2 regions of the Exiguobacterium sp. s46 genome follow, and region 1 is predicted to be linked to the other one. Evidence: riboswitches for the same ligand, from Rfam matches in the RefSeq annotation. Region 1 holds a riboswitch; the other holds the start of a gene.
What was found. A riboswitch is a leader RNA that binds a small molecule or an ion and turns the genes downstream of it on or off. The one in region 1 is predicted to bind thiamine pyrophosphate.
Positions count from the first base shown of each region.

Region 2: linked by a shared signal. The riboswitch ahead of KNQ08_RS05000 (ECF transporter S component) and the one ahead of KNQ08_RS02660 (thiamine phosphate synthase) in region 1 are both predicted to bind thiamine pyrophosphate.

Region 1 is NZ_JACSMY010000001.1:518,369-530,104, reverse strand. Features, by position in the region: gene KNQ08_RS02705 (SbcC/MukB-like Walker B domain-containing protein) at 1-2,579, opposite strand, end outside; gene KNQ08_RS02700 (exonuclease SbcCD subunit D) at 2,561-3,682, opposite strand; gene KNQ08_RS02695 (hypothetical protein) at 3,889-4,128, opposite strand; gene KNQ08_RS02690 (hypothetical protein) at 4,361-4,729, shown strand; gene KNQ08_RS02685 (hypothetical protein) at 4,858-5,214, opposite strand; gene KNQ08_RS02680 (ThiF family adenylyltransferase) at 5,337-6,344, opposite strand; gene KNQ08_RS02675 (thiazole synthase) at 6,341-7,105, opposite strand; gene thiS (sulfur carrier protein ThiS) at 7,108-7,308, opposite strand; gene KNQ08_RS02665 (FAD-dependent oxidoreductase) at 7,305-8,249, opposite strand; gene KNQ08_RS02660 (thiamine phosphate synthase) at 8,246-8,839, opposite strand; TPP riboswitch at 8,922-9,024, opposite strand; gene nagZ (beta-N-acetylhexosaminidase) at 9,081-10,301, opposite strand; gene KNQ08_RS02650 (OsmC family protein) at 10,298-10,723, opposite strand; gene KNQ08_RS02645 (MFS transporter) at 10,914-11,736, shown strand, end outside.
Region 2 is NZ_JACSMY010000001.1:944,023-955,758, reverse strand. Features, by position in the region: gene KNQ08_RS05030 (hypothetical protein) at 1-945, opposite strand, end outside; gene KNQ08_RS05025 (hypothetical protein) at 942-2,210, opposite strand; gene KNQ08_RS05020 (alpha/beta fold hydrolase) at 2,365-3,183, shown strand; gene KNQ08_RS05015 (NAD(P)/FAD-dependent oxidoreductase) at 3,256-4,287, opposite strand; gene KNQ08_RS05010 (energy-coupling factor transporter transmembrane component T family protein) at 4,343-5,065, opposite strand; gene KNQ08_RS05005 (ABC transporter ATP-binding protein) at 5,037-6,566, opposite strand; gene KNQ08_RS05000 (ECF transporter S component) at 6,563-7,135, opposite strand; TPP riboswitch at 7,236-7,335, opposite strand; gene KNQ08_RS04995 (50S ribosomal protein L25/general stress protein Ctc) at 7,431-8,108, opposite strand; gene KNQ08_RS04990 (GNAT family N-acetyltransferase) at 8,400-9,950, opposite strand; gene KNQ08_RS04985 (glycerol-3-phosphate acyltransferase) at 9,963-10,493, opposite strand; gene KNQ08_RS04980 (DEAD/DEAH box helicase) at 10,490-11,736, opposite strand, start outside.

The sequences.
Region 1 (11,736 bases):
CGGTTTGCGGCGAACAATATTTCATCGAAGTATGCCGTCTGGACGTACGTCTCGAACGTCATCCGTTGCGCATTCTCCCCGACACCAACGCGAGCGAGTTCGCCGATGATGCCGTATCTCGCATCCTCGTCCTCAATCTGGTGTTGCAAGCTTTCCCATGCCGCGATCAATTGATCGATATGTGCGCGTTCCTTCTCGAGCCCGACACGTCGGTCGGTCTGCTCCGTCAGTTCGAGCGACACCGTCTTCACATCCATCCGCAACTGTTCAAGATCCGGATGCACTTGACCTTCCGTCTTCAAGCGAACTTGTTCCTGTTTCAACTTTAATTCCTGCCGCGCTAGACGGTCTTGTTCCAAATGTTCTTGGAGGTGACGAAGCGCGTCACGAGAACGTCTCGCTTCACGGAAGGCTTCGATCGTTGGAAACGTTTCTTCTGCCAGGACTGCGTGTAATGCGTTTTCGCGGTTCGTTAATCGATCGTTTTGTTCAGCAGACGCCTCAGTCAATTGACGGAATCGACCTTGGTGTTCCGCGAAGTCACGATCGAGCTGTTCCTTCTCGTGTAATTGTTGCTGTTTGACTTGTTTGAATTGCTCGATACGTGTTTCTGCCTGTTGTTGTTCCTCACGGAGTGCTGGTAGTGATTTCGCGGACTCTCCTGATTGACTTAGGCGACCAGACAAGTGTGCCAGTTCCGATTCGATGCCGGTCCGGTCTTTGATCATTGCATCGATCTTTAGTTGTAGCTGGTCCATGGATTGCTCGAGTTGTTGCAGACGAGTCTCAAGACGCGCTTTTTCCGTCTGCGCTGCCGCTAATCGGGCTTCCGTCTGTTCGACTTCTCGAAGCTGTACTGAAACATCCGCATGAGATGACTCGTTTTCACTCGTCTTTTGCATCTCGGTCGTCAGTTGCTGCAGACGCTCCGCAACCGTCCGGTACGAGGCTTGTAATTCTTGATGCGCTTGTTGGGCTTCAAGGAACCGCTGTTGTGCTACATCGACAGATCGTTCCTTTGCGACGGCGACAGCATGCTGCGGATGCGATGTACTCCCGCAAACCGGGCAAGCCGTCCCGTCCGTCAATCCTTTGGCAAGTTCAGCAGCCAGTTGTTCCCGTTCGTGTCTACGCGCTTCTTCATACTGGCGCGCTGCAGCCTCTTTTTGATCCCGAACGCTCGTACCGCGGACGATCAGCTGTTGCCGTTCTGCTTCCAATTTGTCATGTTCCGCTATCTTTGTCGCTAGCTGTTGCAGGATGAAGCGCCGTTCTTGCACCTGTAAGCGTTCTGCTCCAACGTTTTGCAATGGATGCAGTTGTTCTTGAATAGTCTTACGTTCTGTCCGTGCTTGTTCGAGTTGCTTCCGTAATGACTCTGGGTCCAGAAGCTTCAAACGTTCTACTAGTTGTTGCTGTTGTTGTCGTAAAGCCGTTTCTGCTTCCAAGCGTTCGCGCTCTTCTTGAATCTTTTCGAGACGACGACTGAGTTGCTCGATCTGTGGTTCCTCCGCTAGCAATCGATCCACTTTTGCTTGAACGACCTCTTGTTGCTCTTTCAAGCTAGCGATGTGCTGTTCAGTTTCCTGTTTTCGATGCGTGAGTTGCGTCAATTGTTCTTGATCCTGTTGCCACTGGTCATAGATCGGTCCGACGATTTGAGCGCGTTCAGCCGCCATCGCTTCTTCTTGCATCTGTTTGATTTCCGGTAAGCGGTCAATTAGCAACTGTTCCGTCTGTTGAAGTCGCTCCTGCTCTTGGAAAACCGCTTCAAGTTGCTCGCCTTGTTGCAATTGTGTCGTTTTCTTCTCGACGATCGCACGGGTCTCTATTTCAGCTTGACGAGCAGCCGTTAACCATTCGTCCCGTTCCGTCGTCAACGCCTCCATCCGTAACCGGATGTCGCCTTCCGTCAGTTCACTCCAGTTCGCTTGCAGAGGTAGTTCCTCAAGCTTTGCCCATTGTTTCGTCTTCGTTTCCTTGATGCGTGCCGCAAGATCGAGCGCTTGTCGATGCAATCGTTGCTGGAACTCACCATAGTGTTCCGTCTTAAACAGCTGCTTCAGAATCTGGAGTTTGTCTTTTGACTCTGCCATCAACAGTTCGCGGAACTTGTTTTGTGGCAACAGGAGAATTTGCGAAAACTGTTTATGGTCGAGCTGAATCAGCTCTTGAACCCGTTGCTTGATTTCTGGAATTTTGACCGCGAGCGGTTTCCACGTCGTTCCGTCGAACCGAGCGAGCTCGGCTTCATGCGAGTAGCCGGTTTTATTGACCGGATGCGGTTGACTCGGTTGGCGGATGATCCGGTACCGTTCCTCTTTCAGCGTAAACTCCAGTTCAACTTCCGTCTTTTGCTCGGGCACGGCAAAATGACTTCGCAGTTCGCTCATTTCCCGTTCGCCGCCTGACGTTTCGCCATACAGGGCGAACGTCAATGCGTCAAAGATCGTCGTTTTTCCTGCCCCGGTATTTCCGGAGATGACGAACATCGTCCGTCCGGCAAGTGCCGTGAAATCAATTGTCTCTTCACCAGCAAACGGTCCAAAGGCGCGTAATGTCAGTCGTTCTGGGCGCATGTCGCTTCCTCCTTCAGGACGGCTTTCATCGCTTCCGTCGGTTTCTTTTCACGGACTGCTTCATAAAACTCACTGAATAGATCCGCAACGGATGCATCCTTGACTTGCTCCCGCGACGCCTTGACTGCCCGCGTACTCTCGCGGACGAATCCAATTCGCTCGAGGTGAAGGATATTCGGGTAGATTTTTTTCAGCTTGCCCATCGGATCCATCAAGGCTTCGCCGTCCGTTAGATTGATCTTTAAGTAATCGTCCGTGTCTTGTGTCGCGACGAACGCCGGGTCTGTCAGTTCACTGAGACTTCCAGTCAGTTCCCGCAAGTCACGTTTTGGTGCAAGTGGTTCGAACCGGCGATCGAACGTACCCTTATCGTTCAACGTCAACACATCGACCCCTTTGACATGATGGGCTTCCGAGAATGAATATTTCAAGAGCGATCCGCTGTAGCGAACCGTCTCGGATTGAATCGCAAGTGGATTATGCAAATGACCGAGTGCCGTATACGTAAACGGTGCAAACTGGCTTGCGCTAACTTGCCCTGCCGTTCCGACGGACAATTGCCGCTCCGAATCCGTCTCGAGTCCACCGATCACAAAGGCATGACCGACGAGGACACTCGGTCCACCCGGAATACATCCAGCAAGAATCGTCCGCATCGCATCATCATGTGTCTTGATCGTTTCGTCCTTGTGCACGTACCGAACGGTCGCAGGATTCGCAAATGGCACCGGATAAAACGATACTCCTTTGATCGTAACCGGAGTAATGACCGGCGTTAGTTTTCCGACGAGATGCAGACCGGCCCGTTGGAGTAACGTCGTTCCGAAACTTAACCGTTCGGCCGAATCGTGATTTCCGCTGATCGCAACGACCGGGATATCCCGGTCAAGGATCAAGGCAGCCAGTGTCTCGTCAAGCAGTTCGACGGCTTCCGTTGGTGGTACGGCGCGGTCGTATAAGTCACCCGCAATGACGATCGCATCCGGTTGTTCGCGGTCGACGAGTGTCAAAAAATCCGCTAAGACCGCCCGCTGGTTCTCGAGCATCGATTCGCCATGAACGATTTTGCCGAGATGCCAATCGGCAGTATGTATCCATTTCATCTTCATCACACTCACTTTTTGAATATAGTAGCTTAAGTGTAGCATGCAAGCGTTCGTTCTGCGACGAACATCCGTTTGGAACACAAAAAGCAGAAGTTTTCGTGTTGCACATCAATCCAATGATACGTAATGACGAAAAAAAGTGTAATTCTTCTCGACTAAGAGAGAAACTACACATTAGTTTCAATAGAAAATAGATAGAACGTTTACTTTTTATCTACAGTCTGTTTTAGTTTTCTTTTCCCATCTGTAACAATCAAAGTAATACCTATGATACATTCCAAAAGAATGATCCACCAAGTAAGGCTCGGAATCATGTCAATCGCATCGCCTCCGACACTTTTGTACACCTCTAGCTCTCTAAGAAATAAAAACTCAGCTAAGTAAATAGATAGCCATAGCTTAGTCAAAGCTACTAATACAAAACAAAATCCCATCTTACGCAATTAAAACCCTCCTATTACTAAATAACTTAAAATTGTTTAAATTTGGTATCACATCGCTATTTTTAATTATAGAAATGAGTTAATCAATAGTATTTACTTTACCATTTAATTTTTTTATGAATCAATATTATGGCTAATATAGAAAATTTTATTAGTTTTTGAGGTCTGTATACTTTAAAGAACTGTTAAAATACAATATATACTTCTCATTTGAAAGCTAGGAGGGAAAAATATGAAACGACTTATACTGTTGATCGTATTATGTACTACTTTATCAGCCTGTAACGTAAACGATTCTAAACTCAGTTTTAGTGAACTAAAAATAGTACCTAACGCTATCCAATCGAAGATCAATCCCGCTAATACCTTGCAATTGATCAATACGAAAGACAAAGTCGCTTATGTTGTTTATCAGTCAAAGAAAACAGTTGCTACTGATCTTGAGGAACAAGGAGATACGCTAAAGATTAAATTGAATGAATCTAAAACTCATAGGAAAAAGAAGCAGCATGTCTACAAGTTAACATTAGATCCTGAACATAAAATCATCGATGTTTACGTGAACGGTAAATCTACCGCATTTGATAATGTAACTAACTGATAAATCTAGATATAACAAGTAGAAACAACATACATACTAAAACCCCTCATTTCTTTTGTGAAACGAAAGGGTAACACAAAAAGCAGAAGGCGAATGCCTCCTGCTTTTTCACTCTTACGACGAACGTATTATTTCGTCCGTTGTTTTCTAAAGCGTTGAACGGAACGAATCACAGAAACCGATCCGCCGATGATCGCACCGACGCCGACGACGATGCCTGTTTTAAATTTTTTGCCCGATTGTTCTGATTTATGCGTTGCTTGATTGTGTTCAAAAAGTTGTTGGAGGGGCGACGACGTCTCGACTTCGAGAATTTTCGATGCATCCTGATGCACGTCTTCTCTACGTTCGACACTACAAGGTGACAGATAGAATGGGTTCAAGTTCGTCCGGTACCGATCTGGATTCCAGTTGGGTTGCTGAACAACTGCTTGGGCGTCTTCCGTCTGTGCCTGATCCTTGATTGGATCGAATTCTTGTTTCATCTGAATCACTCCTCTTCACGTTCAAAACCTGTAGACTGATTTATGTCTGAAGTCTTATTTACCTGTTTTTCAAACATTTAAAACATATATATTTAAAATTAGTTTTTACTGTTTTGTGAACGTTACCCGAAATAGGCATGATAGATGCGTTTCGCTTTAACGAGATCCGCTTCGCCATGAATCAGAACGCGTCCATCTCGGAAAGCGACCATCCGATGTTCGTCCGTCGTAAACGCCAGCAAATATGGATTATGGGCGGAAATCGCAGCGACCGGCTGGAGACGTTGTTTCAACTGTTCCAGATCCCGCTGTCCGTCTCCCCGGATTTGGATGGCATCCCGACCGCAGAGTGCCGTGAAACGAACCGTTTGATCCGATAAGTAAGGATAGGACGGTTCGATGCCGCACGACGGGCACTCCGTTTGCTTCAGTGACTGGACGTTAATTTGTTGAAACGTATTCGACCAGACATCAAACGCAAGCAAGCGCGTCCGCATGGCGTCCGTCTTTCCGCTCAACCACTTCAACGCTTCCGTCACCTGTAAGGAAGCGACCATCTGTACAGCTGGTCCGATAATCCCCGCCGTATCACACGTCTCCTGATCCCGTGGTAATTGATCGAGCAGACAATGCAGACACGGCGTCTCCCCGGGACGGACGGTAAACGTGATCCCATAACTGCCGACGCAGCCACCATAAATCCACGGAATCGAACGCATCAACGCCATGTCGTTCATCAGCAAACGAATATCGAAATTGTCCGTCGCGTCGATGATTAGATCGATATCATCGAGAAGCCACGTCAGCGCTGCCCGGTCGACGTCTACTACATGCGCTTCGATCGTCACCGTCGAATTAATCGCTTCAAGCCGTGCTTTTGCGGCAATCGCTTTTGGTACGATGTGACGCGCATCGTCTTCGGTATAAAGCTGTTGTCGTTGTAGATTACTCCACTCGACATAGTCGCGGTCGACGATTCGGACGACACCGACACCGGCGCGGACGAGTTGCTCTGCCGACGCCGTTCCGAGCGCTCCCATGCCGATGATTAGCACCTTCGCTGATGCCAAGCGTGCTTGTCCCGCTTCCCCGATTGGTTGAAATCGAGTTTGTCGTGAGTAACGGTTCATCGAATCAATCCACTCGTTGGACTACTCGCGACCGCGTACTGTTTCTTCTCGATACGTCCCGCTTCGAATCCGAAGCGCCCTGCTTCGACAGCTAGTCGCATTGCGTGCGCCATCTTGACCGGATCTTGGGCATGGGCGACAGCGGAGTTCAATAAGACACCATCCGCTCCCAGTTCCATCGCATAGGCGACGTCGGTCGGTGAACCGATCCCGGCGTCGACGATGACCGGGACCGTCGTCTGCTCGATGATGAATCGTAGATGAAGTGGGTTGAGAATGCCTTGCCCGGAACCGATCGGTGACGCTGCCGGCATGATGGCGTGACAACCGAGTTCCTCGAGTCGTCGTGCGAGCACGACATCGTCCGACGTATACGGTAAGACGATGAAGCCTTCTTTGAGTAATTCTTCAGAAGCCCGTAACGTCTCGATCGGATCAGGTAGTAACGTCTTGTCGCAACCGATCACTTCAACCTTGACCATGTCACACATACCGGATGCCCGCGCAAGCTTCGCAAGCCGAACAGCTTCTTCCGCCGTCTTCGCACCGGCCGTGTTCGGCAGTAAATCGTACTTCGCTAAATCAAGCGACTCCAAAAAATTCGCTTGTTGTTTGTCAAAGATGTCGAGCCGACGGACGGCGAACGTCAAGATTTGTGAAGCAGACGCATCGATTGCTTCTTGCTGTACGGTAGCGTCCGTATATTTCCCTGTTCCGAGTAATAATCGTGATTCAAATGTCTTTTCTCCAATTTTCAGCATGTTTATCCTCCTCCTACGAAATGAACGATTTCAAATGTGTCATTGTCCCGAATGACCGTCTGACCATACGCCGCGCGATCGATGATTTGTCGATTCTGTTCGACGATGACGAGCTTTTCCCCTAAGCCAAGTTGCGTGAGCATGTCCTCGATCGTTTCAATCTGATCGATCGTGTGGTCATTGCCGTTAATCGTAATGTTCATCGGACTTCCTCCTTCTGAATCAACCGTAATGTATTTGCCAAGACTTCCGCTGTCGCCGGTGCGAGTAATATGCCATGCCGATGATGCCCCGTCGCTAGGAAGATCCGACGGGATGAATCGGCGACTCCGATATATGGCAAGCCAGACGCCGTTTGTGGTCGTATACCGGACCAGACTTCTTCGATGACCGCGTCACGAATCGGTGGATACAGTCGTTCTGCTGCTTGAAGCAATGACGTGACCCCTGCGACACTGACACCGATCGTCTCGTCGTGCGGCAGTTCGGTCGCACCGATCAAAATCCGACCGTCTGCTTTCGGAACGAGGTAGACGGCGTCATCAAACAGGATCGAGCGTAACGGCTGACCCGCGAGACGGACGGCGAGACATTCCCCTTTGACCCCATATGTCGCGATCGAAATGCCGGCTGTATCGAGCAAGGCTTGCGACCCGCGTCCGGCAGCGACCGTCACTGTTCGTCCGGTCCACGTTCCCGCGTTCGACTCGACCTTGATGAAGTCATCGCTCTCTTCGAAGCGTGTGACATCTACCTGTTCTTCAATCGATATGCCACGTGCGTGTAAGGCATACATCAATGCAGTCGTCAGTCGTCGTGGATCGATTTGACCGACAGCTGGAAACAGATGCTCGCGTCCTTTACGTTTTAACAAAAACGGTTGTTCCCGGTACCCACAATCGATGCCTGTCTCTCGCTCGAGACGACGTGCAAGCAGTGGATACAGACGACGACTTCGCGCGGCAAGTGCATGCAATTCTGCTCTCAGCTCGATGTCCGTCGCAAGCATCCCGGCAGCCGCTCGGCTTGTCCCTTGTCCGCATGTTCCACGTTCTAAGACGACGACGGATTCATTCTGACAGGCGAGACCGTAAGCAAGCGTCAACCCGATGACTCCGCCGCCGATGATGATGTGATCCGTCATACGCGAACCCCCTGGTAACGCTTGACGGCGGCGAGTGGATCCGATTGACCGAGAATACCCGATAAGACAGCGATTCCGGTTGCCCCGGTCGCTGCGATTTCAGGCATGCGTTCTGGTGTGATCCCGCCGATTGCAATGACTGGTTTCGTCGTGAAGGTGACGACTTGCTTCAAGGCGTCAATCCCTCGTGGTGGCATGTTCGGCTTCGACGCTGTCGAATAAATATGACCGTACAGCAGTCGGTCGGCTCCTTCCGCTTCTGCTGCTAGTGCCTCTGCTAGTGAATGAACGGATTTCCCGATGACGAGGTCCGGAAAATGACGTCGCACATCGCGGACACGCAAGGAACGGCGCGTCAACTGCACACCGATGCCGGCGACATGGGCGACATCGATCCGGTCATGAACGGTTAACTGATCAAGCGAATAACCATGCGCAAGGAGTGCGTCAATCAGATCAAGTAATTCTGCTGCTGACAAGTTCGGTTCACGTAGATGTAGCTGATCCGTATAAGGTTGAAGCGATTGAAAAGTCTTTATTTCGTCAATCGGATGGATGGATCCCGTCGAAATCAGATGTAGACGCATCATGTTCTTCCTTTCCATACGAAAAAGGACCACTCCCGATGTTGAAGGGAGTGGTCCGAAAATGCGCTGAAGCGCTAAGGATATCTAAGGTTTCGAGCCACTTCCCTCCGCTAGTACGAACTAGATCAGGTTCAAAGGGTCCGGATACTTCCGTCTCAGTCTGCTGGGAGACTCCCCTAGTGTCTTTTCGTGTTTAATTGGCTTGCCCCATTAGTCTAGCATGAGTCGCTTTGCTTCGCTAGTCCTAGTTGAGCGCTTCCACTTGCTGAATCAGTTCCGATTTCGTTGGTCGCTGTTGCTCTTGGCTGTCGGCATACGTCTGCTTCAGCTTCAGGATGCGCATTACTTTGGCATCGAGCATCTCCGGCGTCAGCGTTTTGTCTTTGACGGCTTGCATCACTTCAGCATGGACCTTTGTGTAAGCACCTGCCTCTGAAAACATCGCCATATCAGCTCCATTGACGAGCGACTGACGTGCCGCTTCTGCGAGACCATATTGTTTCGTGATCGCCCCCATGACGAGATCATCCGTGATGATGACACCGTTGAATCCGAGTTGTTGACGCAAGAGGTCAGTCAAGATCGGCTTTGAGAGCGAGGACGGATTCATATCGTCATACGCGGGATAGAGAATATGGGCGACCATCACCATCTCGGCGCCCTCTTGAATCGCTTCTTGGAACGGTAACAGCTCCGTCCGCTTCAATTCTTCCTTTGATGCCGTCACTTTCGGTAGCCCGACATGGGAATCGACACTCGTATTGCCGTGACCGGGAAAATGTTTGACGACCGGAATCGTTCCCGTCTCCTGCATCCCGTGCATCAGTGCCGTACCAAGCGTCGCGACGGTATTCGGATCAGCACTTAACGCACGGTCGCCAATGATCGGATTGTTCGGATTACTGTTGACGTCAAGGACCGGCGCGAAGTCCATGTTGAAGCCATAAAAACGTGACAAATGTCCGAGCGTACGTCCGACGTCTTCCATTTTCACTTCATCTGCTCCTTGCGCCATCCGTTGACTCGTCGGTAGACGTAATCGTTGATCCGGTACCCGGCTGACGCGTCCGCCTTCTTCATCAATCCCGACGAACGCATACGGTTTTTGGTTCGTCTCTTGAATCGCACGCGTGAACGTCAAGAGTTGCTCTTCCGACGTGATGTTTCCGCCGAGCAGTAAGACCCCACCAATCGCATGCGTCTTTAACAGTTTCCGGTCAGCTGCTGAAAGTTCCGTGCCGGCGACTCCGATGTAGAGCAGTTGATCGATCTTTTCTGACGTCGACATCGCTTCAAGTTGCTGCTTTAATCGTGCTTGTTGTCGTTCTTCTTTCGTTGGCTCAGGCTTCGGTTTCTTTTCTTCTGTCGGATGCTTCGTTTCCGGTTGTGATGGTTTCGTTGGTTCCGTCGTCTCCTGTGCACACCCTGCAAGCAACAGGCAACCGATCAGCACTACTTTCTTCACAAAGGATCCTCGCTCCGCACACCATTGATCGAATAATAGACGGAAATCTCAGCATTCAGGGATTGCGAGACCGAACAATATTTATCCTTTGATAACGAGATGGCACGACGGACCTTATCTTCCGGGAGATCACCTTCAAGCCGGTAATGAATCGAGATCGACGTAAAACGTCGCGGATGATCCTCTGCCCGTTCTCCTTCGATATCCATTTCGAAATGGGTGATCGTCAAGCGCATCTTCTCTAAAATCGAGACGATATCAATTCCAGTACAGCCGGCAACGGCATGTAGCAAGAGTTCGGTCGGTCGTGGTGCTTGGTTTTCACCACCGTTTTCGGGTGCTGCGTCCATCGCAAGATGATGCCCTGATTCCGTCTGTCCACTAAACCCCATCTGTTTGTTCCATGTCACTGTCGCTTGCATCGTTTCCACTCCTTTATAAGTAGTCTTCTTCTTTAGTATACGCAAAAAACAGCAAGCCTGGAAATTCACACGCTATTTCGAATAATGGTTCTTTTCCCGAAATCTCGCTTTGCGATACCCGACGAAATCGTTTCATGCTATCCTGTTACTCATAGTTTCGCGCGCAAGCGCTAGAATTGAGGAATCATCCATGTCACCTACTACTCGTTTAAGTCGACGCGATTGGCTCTTGATTGCTACGTTGTCGCTCCTGACATTCGTTCTCGGAACAAGCGAATTCGTCATCGTCGGGATCCTCGCTGAAATCTCCTCAGCCCTTGATATCACGATCGCAACAGCTGGTACGCTCGTCTCGGCATTTGCCATCTCCTTTGCGATTGGTACGCCGATCGTCATGTCGATGACCGGTCATCTGGAACGGCGTCGCCTGATCCTACGTCTCTTACTTGCTTGGATACTATTGAATCTTGCCAGTAGTTTTGCACCAAGTTACGAAGTATTGCTCGCAACCCGCATTCTGACAGCCATCCTGACTGGTGTCTTGATCTCACTCGCAATGGTCGTCGCAAGTGACGGTGTACCTGTCGCGAAGCGCGGTGTTGCCGTCTCGTTCATTTTCGGTGGTTTTACACTTGCGAACGTTTTAGGTGTTCCGATTGGTACGTTCATCGGGCAACACGCTGGCTTCGAAGCCACGTTCTGGCTGACGACGGTCATGGGAATAATCGCGTTCCTCGCTGTTTTAAAGATCGTTCCGGTCCAGCAATCGACGGGTTCTGGTTCGATTAAGGAACAGCTCGGATTGCTCGCCAACCCACGGATCCTGATCGCCTTCTTCATTCCGTCATTTGGGTTTGGGGCAACCTACGTCGTCTACACGTACCTCGTACCAATTCTGCAAACAGAACTTGGGATTGCGAAAACGTGGATCAGTCCGATCTTGCTCGCTTACGGCGTCGTCTCGATCTTCAGTAACATCCTTGCCGGCAAGATTGCTAGCAAAAATCCGATGG
Region 2 (11,736 bases), 430 kb from region 1:
AAAACGGACATGCTGGAACTGCTCTTGATGGAATAGCGTCACTTCCAAGTTATCCGCTACGACGTCGTCTGCTGTCTGTTCCGGCTCTTGAAGTTCAGGTGGTCGTTCCATCGTATGTCGAATCGATAATTCATAGCGGAATTCGCGTCCATTTTTCTCCGTTGCGATGAGCGTTCCGTAATGTTCCGGTGTCCCGTCACCCGGGATGAACCGGACCTTGCCCGGTTGTTTCATCGAATGAATCGGGCGTTCCACATGACGTCCACCGTATAACTCAGGTAAGCGCACCATCACGTCATAAGTCGAACCGAATTGTTGATTGTAGACGAGATAGAGTTTGACGTCACGTGTAAATGGCGTGAGTGAATGCGTGTACGTAAAGATCGTCGTCCGTGTATCTTTTTTCGTGACATCCGTCGCGTCGATGACAAGGTAACCTGAACCTGGGAGCTCTAATGTTCGAGCGGAGTGATCGGCAACCTTCTCATTACGAATGAACCGATCGTCTTTTTTTAATACAGTAGGCTTCATGTTAAAGTTCTGTCGTTGTGTAGTCAGAGCTGTCTTCTTGAAGACATCGTCTTTCTTTGCTAGCGGATAATATCCACTTTTTAATGGCGTTTCGCAATATAAGTAAGTCTTCTTTCCGGATTGAACGTAACGAACGGTTTGACCTTCATAATCCTCGAACGGATTTGTCATCATGACGGAATAGATATCGCCGACAGCGTAATCGGTAGGTGCATCGCTCACTTTAGACGCGCACGTTTTTTGAATGACAGTTCGTTCTTTAGCTGACAAGGTGCGAGATTCTTTTTCGTTGAATTGCCCTCCGTCATACATTTGCGATAAGTAATCCCATTTGAAATTCGGCGCGTCACTTTGGCAACCGCTTAATGCTAGCGTTGCACCGAGTGTTAGTCCGATCCAGTAACGTTTGTTCATTGATTAAGCACCTCACTAAGTGCTTCACTGGTCGTACCCGACAGCTTGGCACCGTTCTTTGATCCTGGTTTGACGACATAGATTTCAAGCTTTTTAGCGCGTTTGCGTTCATACAGCTCGAACATTTGGCTTTTCCCTTCGCGCATCAACGTTAATTTTTTCTGCTTTAGTTTTGTGCCTTGTGGCTCCATGACGTCGGTCTCTTTTAATTCCTGAGCGATTTTTTTCGCTAGTTTATCCGGTATTGCTGAGACGAACTTATAATCGCTATCGATGAGCTGTTTCGGTGATTGATGGATGAAACCGACATAATCGCTTGTGGATGCTTGAAGGAATCCATAATCGTAATTCACTGGTTTTGTGTAGGTTTTATTAAAACGCAAATATATCGATGTTTCTTGGACGACTTTTCCGTCCTCTTGTTTCCGAACGGTTGCGAACTGGACAGTCTGACCTGTCGCAATCGTATCCGGCAGTTGCTTTCGCTCAATCTGATAGGCTTGTCCATTCATATATTCTTGAATCGTCGAAGGGAATCCGACACGGTCACCACTGAACATCAGCTCGATCGACGATTGTTGGACACCACCATCCGGACTAGCGCGAAAAGCTAAATTCAATTCGGAACCGGATAGTGACTCGGTCGTCTCAAAGAGTGTTTGTTCTTTATCTTTGCCTTTCTCTTTCATGTAGACGACGAGTTGTCCTTCCGGTGGCAAAGATAGTTGATAGGACGGGAAAAGGTACCGTCCGAGCTCTTTTACTTCTTTACGATCTTCGTTTTCCTGTTTTTGTTGATCTGTCACTTCTTTTGGAACGGGTCCAAAGCGAACGACTGTCGATTTAGCTTTAACCGGTTGTTTTGACCAATCGACGAATGGATAATCACTTCGCTTGATCTGATGGACCGCATAATCCGCATGGCGAATCGGCTGACAAGCCAGATAGTCCTTTTTTTCGTCTGACAGGAAACGGACGTGTTGGAACTCACGCCCTTGGATACTCGGAGGCAGGAAGTATAAGTCAAATCCTTCGTGTTGCACATATCGATCAGGTAAGTGCTTCATGTCTGGTTTTTGCTGGCAAACCTTCAACAAAGCAGCGGTTTGTTTTTTCGGGAGATCCGGTATCTCTTGCCCATCAAAGGTAGTCGAAATACCGCCCCAGTAATTAACATCGTATGTAAGGTCTAAGTATTGTTCTTTACCGCATCCGGCAAGTAAGACTACGCCTGCGAGAATACCCGTATGTATATAGCGTCTCATGAAAAACCTCCTTTATCCTAGTGACTATATTTTACCATAATTTCTATAATAGACAGAATTTTCTATAATACTTTAACATTAAGATGTTTAACATATCTTGACTCGGGAATATTAGATGCATGCACGGTCAATCTATTACTATGGGGGTTTTATGATGGGTACATTCATTCAAGCAGTTGATGGCACGAAAATTTATGTCGAGGATGTCGGGTCGGGTCAACCGGTCGTCTTTTTACACGGCTGGCCGGCAAACAACAACATGTTCGAGTATCAAAAGAATCTGCTCGTCGAAGAAGGGTACCGTTACGTCGGAATCGATTATCGCGGTTATGGCAAATCAGATGCGCCGGCAACGGGATACGATTATAAGACAATGGCGTCTGACGTCAATGAAGTCATCGAACAGCTGAAATTAACGAATGTCACGTTGCTTGGCTTCTCGATGGGAGGAGGAATCGCCTTGTCCTATCTCTTGCAATACGGAGATTCAAAAGTTAGTAAACTTGTCCTCGCAGGAGCTGCGGCACCTGTCTTTACACAGCGAGATGGCTATCCATACGGGATGACGAAAGAAGAAGTCGATGCGTTGATTGCCGACACGAAACAAGATCGTCCGTCGATGCTCAAAGGATTTGGGGAAATCTTCTTTGCGAAGGAGCATCCAGAACCACTTCAACAATGGTTCCATGGTCTTAGCATCGCCGCTTCGTCCCACGGTACGATTCAGTCAGCAATCGCATTACGTGATGAAGACTTACGTGGAAAACTCGAGAACATCAAAGTCGATACGTTGATCATCCACGGTAAAAAAGACCAAGTTTGTCCGTTCGAGTTCGCGGAAGAAATGCAAAAGGGAATCCCACATGCACGACTTGAAGTCTTCGAAGAGAGTGGGCACGGTATGTTGCTTGATGAACAAGAGAAGTTCAACGAAACGTTACTCTCGTACGTTAAAGGAAATCAAACCGTCTAATCCAACAAGCCATGGACACCCGTCCATGGCTTGTTTTTGTGTACAGAAAAAAGCGTGCGCCGGCGCACACTTTTAAGGGCGATACTTCCGCATGAACCGTTGATCGATCCAGCGCTTCAGGTACCAACCGAACGGGTGAGTCGAATACTGATTGCCATACATTGAAACTGCATGACGTGGTCCCATCGATAAAATCGTCAAATAGTTCGTTTGCGGACGATAGGTTTGCAGTGCCTCTTCCTGGACGTACCGTAAGAGATTTGCTAGTAAGATTGGTGCTTGCCGGACAGCTGTGACACCGTTCTTTGGAATATCGGGATAGGCGACGAGGGTCGCCGCGTCACCCGCAGCAAACAGACTTGGATGATTGAGCGCTTGCAACTGTTCATTGACGAGTAGGAACCCGTCTTCCGTATAGAGCTTGCTGTCTGCAAACAATGCCGGTGCTTTCGCACCCGTTAAGCGGATGATCGCATCCGACTCGATTGGAGAGTGATGCTTGAAGCGGAGTGGTGGTTCGTCATCTATTGGACGTTCTCGGATCCAATATACATCGAGTTCTTTTAACCGTCTCGCAATCGCTTCCGCTGCGGGGTGTCTTGAAAGTAACTCTGGATCCGTGATCAGTGTGATCGGTACACCCGCTGCTTTTAAGGACGCCGCCATCTCGACGGCCGCTGCACCACTTCCAATCAAGACTGGACGCTTTGCTTGTTGCAGACGCTTTAATGTATCGGGTAACCGGTAGTTCGGTTTAATCGATAATCGTGTCGTATCTTCCGCCCAATCGAACGAGCCAATATTCGTCGAGACGACGTCATAGGTGTAGCGTCTGCCGGATGCACCGAAGACGACTTTTTCATCGGGGTCGATTTTGATGACGGTCTCTTCGATGAACTGTTTATCATAGGCGCGACACAGTGCGGCGACGTCGATACGGATCTCATCGATATCGTACGTTCCGTCAGCAAGTCCGGAGTACATGCCCGAGTAATATTGGTACGTCGAGGCATTTAAAATCAGCCACTCGACGTCTTCTGTGGGTCCATTGGTAATGCAATGCAGGTGAGCGTGTCCTGCACCAATCAAAAGGATTCGTTTCATGTCGTTCTCCTTCAATCTGTCTTGCTAGAATGTACCCGGATACGGGTGGCGGTAATCATAGCCAAAAGACAAGACTGATGAACAGGAGGATGACCATGAGATAGATAACATCCTGGCGCTGAACGACTGGCACTTCATAATATGTCCGTTCTGCTGAAAAATGACGGGCTTCGAAAGCGATCGCCATCCGTTCTGCCCGCTGGATCGATCGCGAGAAGAGCGGTAAGCCGATTGATAGGAACGCATCACCAGGAAAGCGACTGTGAACGTTCCGAATCATCCGGACTTGCCGTAAGACGCGAACTTCTTCGATCAAATGTGGAAGAAAGCGGATCCCGGCAAGAAATCCGTACGCGAAGCGAGGCGACACCTTTGCTTGGTGAATCAAGCTCATCACGAACCGGGTCGCATCGGTCGTCGTGACGAAAGCGAAACTTAAGCAGACGAACGTTGCCATCCGTAAGGCAAGTAACCAGCCGTGCATGACACTTTCCGATGTGACATGAAACCAACCAAACGACCATAGAGGATTCGTTCCTTTGCCGAAGGCTGCCATCATCCAGAACGTCAATAAGAATAATAGACTGTAAGGTGCGAGTCGTTTCAAGAAATCGCGAGGACCCCACCCGGAGAGGAGTAGCAGCGCGATAGCAAAACTCAGGAACACCAACGTCTTGACCCAGTCGTTCGTTGCAATCAAGGCAAACATGATCAAAAACAATCCGCTACCCTTGATGACAGGATTGAGTTTAGCGAACGGTGACGCGTTCGTCTGCATGGCGCTTCACCTCCTGGAATTGGTACGAAAGTGGACGTTGTAGCTGACAGCGTTCGAGTAACGGAACATCAGCGAATAACTCGCTCGGACTTCCGTCAAAGGCAATTCGGCCTTGCTCCATGACGAGGACACGATCCGCGTATCGGGCGACGAGTTCCATATCGTGTGTTGCCATGACGAGTGTCGTTCCGTTTTGTTGTTCCGTCAACAACTGTTCCATGAGCCGCCGTGTCGTCAATCCGTCCTGTCCGAACGTCGGTTCATCGAGCAACAACACATCCTTCGTCTGCCCGAGCATCGTCGCGACGCTGAGCCGTCGTTGTTGCCCCGTACTAAGCGCAAGCGGTGACTGCTGTTTGACAGATGCGAGTTCCAGTCGTTCGAGCAACGCTGTGCGCTCATCACTCGTCGCTGCCCGGTGACTCCAGTCGATTTCCGCTTCGACTGTCAGTTTGAGAAACTGCAGATCCGGTTGTTGAAAGACATAGCCAACGTGCTCATAAAAGCGTCGCCGGGAGTAACGCTGAGCCGGACGTTCTTGGAACCGATATGTTCCTTGATGCGAGAGCAACCGACCGAGTGTTGCAAGCAACGTACTTTTCCCGGATCCGTTTGCCCCAAGCAGCATCACCCATTCTCCTGTCTGCAAGGAAAATGTCGCATCGGTTAGCGGGTAAGGGGCTTTCGTCGATAATGCAGCGACGTGTAACAAGGGAATGCCTGCTGTAGCGACTGGAGGAAGCACGTGAAGTCGCGCTGCTTGTGGTCCATCTATGGGTAACGTCTCTAACGTGTACGGATACAAAGAAGGAACAGCGATGCCTTTCGATTGAAGCTCTGTATAAGCCTGCGGGAACAAATCCTGCGGATGCGCCGTCGCAGTAATCGATCCGTTCTCAAGTAAGACAACCTGATCGATGTACGGTAAACAGACATCGAGTTGGTGCTCGATCAAGACGATCGTTAAATCATGTTCTTTCTGAATCCGAAAGATCAACGCCATCAGCTCGTGTTGCCCGATCGGGTCAATCTGAGCCGTTGGTTCATCGAGTAATAAGATCGTCGGCTCGAGCGCTAGGACCGCGGCGAGCGCGAGGCGCTGTTTCATCCCCCCGGATAGACTCGCGATTGGTGTCGAGAAGGGGAGAGGGAGACCAACGAGTGCGAGTAAGCGTTCAATGCGTTCCTCCATCTCCGCACGTGGAATCGACCGGTTTTCTAAGCTAAAGGCGATTTCGCGTCCGATCGTTTCCATGCAGAACTGTTCTTCTGGATTTTGGAACAGCACTCCGACCGAACCGGACCGGGTAACGGTACCAGTCTGTTCGACTTCGATCGTCTCCGGTGTCAGTCCGGCTAGGGCATGAAGCAGTGTCGTCTTGCCACTCCCACTGCGTCCAAGCAAAAGGGTCGTTCCTTGCTCGATCGTCAGCGATACATGATCGAGCACCGATTTTATCTGACCCGTATAGCGGATGCTGAGATCGTCGACAGTAATCATGCGACTTCCCGTTTCGCACGTCCTGCCGCAAACCCGTTTAAGACACCGGTCGCAACAAGGCGACGGACGAGAATCGCTGCAAGCAAGCCGCCGAGTAATGCACCACTAATCAATTGTAAACCTGTTGTCGCAAGCAACGTCGTCGTCGTGTAGTAACCGAATCCGTTCGCGATCAGACTATAGACAATGCTACCAATTGCGGCTCCAACACCCGATAACATCAATGTCCAGGTGTCATAACGGTGATAACGCGTCATCGCAAAGACGAGTTCCGCGCCAAGCCCTTGGCAGACCCCGATTAGAAGAGCCGATAAACCAAAGTGACTACCCGTGAACAGCTCGACGGCTGCCGCGACGATTTCCGCGATGAGGGCGGCACCTGGTTTTTGAATGATTGCTGCGACGAGCGGGCTCGCGATGATCCAAATCCCAAACATCCAGTTGGCACCGACAGGTCCAAAGATCGCAGACATCGGTAACCAGAGTGTTGACCAACCGAGATAGATGACCCCGCAAGCGACGGCGAGCATCATCATGACCATGATTTCTTTCATTTTCCAGTGTTGCATCGTGTTCGTCCTCCTTTAAGTGGGGGAGACACCAAAAAAGACCGCCCTCCGTAAAAAAGAGAGCGGTCCTCAGAAAAACTGCGCGCAGCAGGAGTCATTGGATGTGATCGCTCCACTTTCCTACGCTAGTATGAACTAGATCAGGTTCGAAGGGTCCGAAGTGAATCGTCTCAGCCAAATGGGCTCCCCTAGTGGATATAGTAATAGGTGATACGCTGTTCACTTTAGGCAATCTTCTGTCTATTGTCAAGACACAAAAAAACGATACGCCACGAAGGGCGTATCGATAAACGACTTATTTGTTATCTTCGTTCTCTTCTTTTGCTTCTTCTGAAGACTCTTCCGTAGCTTCCGCTTCGTTGTCTTCACTAGCTTCCGCTTGCGCCTCAGCTTCTGCTTCTTCGATTTCCTCAAGATCCTGCTCGAGTGTAGATTCGACGACAGCTGCGACTTGAATGTCGCCTTCTGTGACGATACGGAAATCTTTTTGTTCCGGAAGATCAGCTACAGAGATCGAATCGCCGATTTCGAGGTTCGTGACGTCGACTTCGACGTTCTCTGGTAATTTATCTGGTGTTGCTGCGACTGTTACTTTAAAGAGTGTCTGTGACAGGAATCCGCCGACTTTAGCGCCAGCTGCTTCGCCGACGAGTACGACGTCTGCTTCGACTTCTGTCTCTTCATCCATTTTAACAGCGATGAATTCAACGTGATCGACAGTTGGTGTGAAGACATCCATATCACGACGGTTGATCAAGACGTTAATATTTTTACCGTCGAGTTTCAGTGAAATCAAGACGTTCTCACCGTTTTCTCGAACGATTTTAAGCAATTCTTTTTCTTCAAATGCGATTGGTGTACTTTCCACTTTGTAACCATACACGACACCAAGAGCTTTTCCTTCATGACGTAATTGTTTACGGAGTGAGCGTGGACGTACCTCGCGTTTTTCGGCTGTTAATTTAACTGACATGTTCATTTCCCCCTTGAATTTGGTATAGCCCTCAAAAGGTAATGAATGTAGGAGCAGGACAAGTCCTGAACAATATGAAACATGCTAAGACAATCGGTTTCAGACTCGCTTTGAATCTGACGCTTTCGTGACTTTGCATTTCTCTCCCAGGTCATTACGCTGATATTGAGAAACATGTGTGAGTAAGTCACCGTTTGATGCGGTGCTAGTGAGTTTATACCCCTATGTTTTAAATCCTTAAACCTCTAATTTTTATTTTTTAAAGTCGAAAGACCTCCAAACCGCTTGAAATCAAGGGTTGAGAGGTCTTTCGTTTTTTTCATTTTTTATGGTGATGCGTTGGTTTTCACGGACCAACACGCGGATGAGACGTTCGATGTGCCGCATCGTCGTCTGTCCCATCGTTGAGATTTGGAGCCATTGATTACGGACGAGATAGTCGCTTTCATATTGAACATGATAGCCCTGAATCCGAAGAGCGTCTCCTAAAGCGGTTGCCGACGGATGAACGATCGTCAGAATTCCCGGCGCTTGCGCTTCTTGAGTCGCAAGAAGGTTGAAACCAGTAGCGCGAACGGCTTGTTCGAGATAGGTCATCTTGATGGCTGCTTGATCGAGATCAAGGGCATCCAGCGCTGCCTGACAAGCCAGCAACAAGTTCGATGAGCCGGAAAAGGCGACGCCTTCCGCATAGAGTCCGAGATCCAGATAACGTGGAATTCGTGGAGAAGGTAGGATGCTGTCTGTATGACCGATGAACGCAAGACCCGGTAAACCCCCAATTGCCTTTCCGGAGACGGTCGTGACGAATCTGCAGCCAGCGTATGAGAAACGTCCGGTCCCGACGGCGCTGATCGCATCGACGATGAGTGCGGTTCGTTGATCTAATAGCGCTTTTACCGCATCGAGATCGTAGAGAACGCCCGTAGACGTCTCACAATGCGTCAACCAAATCCAGTCGTACTCCGTTTGATGCAGTTGACTTGCGAGTTGTTCCAAGTCGATCGGGTGACCGGACGGAAGCAGGTGGATATCAAATGACTTTCCTGCTCGTGCCGCGTGATCGATCAAGCGTTGACCGAACTCGCCACCGTTTAGAATCAATCCATGTCCACTCAGTTGTTGTGCGACAATATCATTGGCGAGGGTGCCACTGCCAACAGCCATCGAGACATATGGCAAATCCAGCAACTGACACATCCGACCACGTAAATCTTGATCGAGCTGACGCATCGAGGCCGTCCGATGCGGACGCGGTGCTTGTTGTGCCGCTTGGCGGACTGTTGGTGCAACCTCGACTGGACCGGCTAGAAAATGCAGAGGACGTAAAACGTCCGCGATGACGGATCGTTCATATGTTGCGCGCGACAACAACATCGGTACGAACTGGGCATCGCCACTACCGAGCGTTGCTGCGATTGGTGTGAAGCCGAACCGCGCATATAGTTTAGCTTCCCGTGTCGTACCACTGATATAGACATGATCAATCGTTTCCCGCTCCAAGTAGACCATCAAAAAACGCATCAATTGCATGAACGTACGACTATTGCGGTATTCGGGACGAACGCTGAGTAAGCGGATTTCCGCTGGGTCCGTCAGTGTCTCATCTAACGTCACGCCTTTTTCTTCAAGTGAAAAAGGGCGATGCTTCCGAATGGCAATCATCGCGACGAGTCGATCGTCTTCCTTGCCGATCAGATAGGTATTTTGATCATGAAACCGGTCAATCCGTTTCCGTTCGGTGTTCGGTTGATGTTGCGGAATCTCTTCCGTGAAGGTGAGGTAGTTCAGTTCATGGATTGCTTCCGCGTCCGAAGCGGTAGCAATGGAAAAGTCGATCATGAGACGTCCTCCTTATGTAATGACTGGCTTGTGAAGTGCATCATGAGCCCACAGGACAAGTAGACTTACAGCAACGGTACACAAGATATTGATGGGTCCCGCGTCAAAGTAGACAGGGAGTAACGGGAGCAGAACAACCGGAATCAGCCCCGCTTTGACGCTATCTTTCGTTACGAGATAAGACAGACCGAGTATGCCTAGTCCGGCAAGATATGCCCACGGCGTGATGGCGAAGACGATTCCGGAAAATACGGCATACCCTTTACCGCCGCGTCGCGGATGAAACAACGGAAACAAGTGACCGATAAGTACGGCAAGAGCGACGGGATAAAATGCGTCTGTTAGCTGTAGTGCAAGAACCGTCTTCGCGGCATCAAACAGGTACACGAATAAAAAAGCCGGGAGCCCACCGGCGCGATGGGCGTTGCGGGCACCGATGTTTCCGGAACCGACCTGTGCCAAATCGGTACGACTGACGTACTTCCAGAGCGTACCGCCAAGAATACTACCGATAAGGTAACCAAGCAGGAGATCAAGGATCACCGATGTTCCTCCTTTGTTTCTACGAGATGTACGAGTTCCTTGACGGTCAGGGCATCACTGTCTGGAGCCGTCAGGACGGCATCGACCATCTGAGCTTTTCGATCTTGTAATTCCGTCATCTTTTCTTCGATCGTTCCGCGTGTCAGCAGTTTGATGACCGTCACGTCGGACTGTTGTCCAAGCCGGTGAGCGCGATCGGCTGCCTGTTGTTCGACGGCCGGATTCCACCAACTGTCAAAGAGGATGACGGTATCAGCAGACGCGAGATTCAGTCCCGTTCCACCGGCTTTCAGGGAAATCAAGAAGAGATCGACTTCACCGTCATTGAACCGATCGCATAACGCCAACCGGTCTTCGAGTGGTGTCTCACCCGTCAACAGGAAGTGGGGGAGGTGACGTTGCGCGAGATCCGAGCGAATGCGTTCGAGCATTTGTGTATACTGCGAGAAAATCAAGATCCGCTTTCCGGCTGCCCGTTTTTCGGCAATTAATGAGAGTAGACGCGTTCGTTTCGTTGCTTCCCCTGTGTACTCCTCGACGAATAATCCCGGATCGTTGCAAATTTGCCGCAACCGCGTTAACCCAGCCAGTAATTTCAGACGATCTTCGCGTTTCGTCTCGTCTAAGTGTTGCAGCGTCTCGAGTTGCAATTTGGCGAGATACGACGCATATAAGCGTTTTTGGTTCGGACCGAGCTCGACATAATGATGCTCGATCTGTTTCTTCGGTAAATCCTGTAAGACATCTTGTTTCTCACGCCGTAATAAGAACGGTTGGATGAACTGTTGCATGTCATCAAATGACCATTTCTCAAACGTCGCTAAATCCGGCAGTAATTCTGGAAACAGAACATGGAAGATCGACCAGATATCACGCGGACGATTCTCAAGTGGTGTTCCCGTTAAGGCGAAACGGCGTTTTGCTTGCAGATGCCGTAGTTGACTGACCGTTTGTGACTGCGGATTCTTCAAGTGCTGTGCTTCATCAAAGAAGACGACGTCATATACAGGGTGGCGACGGACGTCGGTCCGAAGCGTCGTATAGGAGACGATCGTCACCGTATCGTCAGGTAAGTGCTCCAGTTCGCGGAGTCGGCTGGCTTGAGAACCAGTGACGACATGAACCGGTCGACCGGGTAAAAAGCGCTTCAGTTCCGCCTCCCAGTTGCGGAGTAGTGACGCCGGCGCGACGATGAGCGCGCGACGGTCAGGAATCGTCGCGACATAACCAATCGCTTGAATCG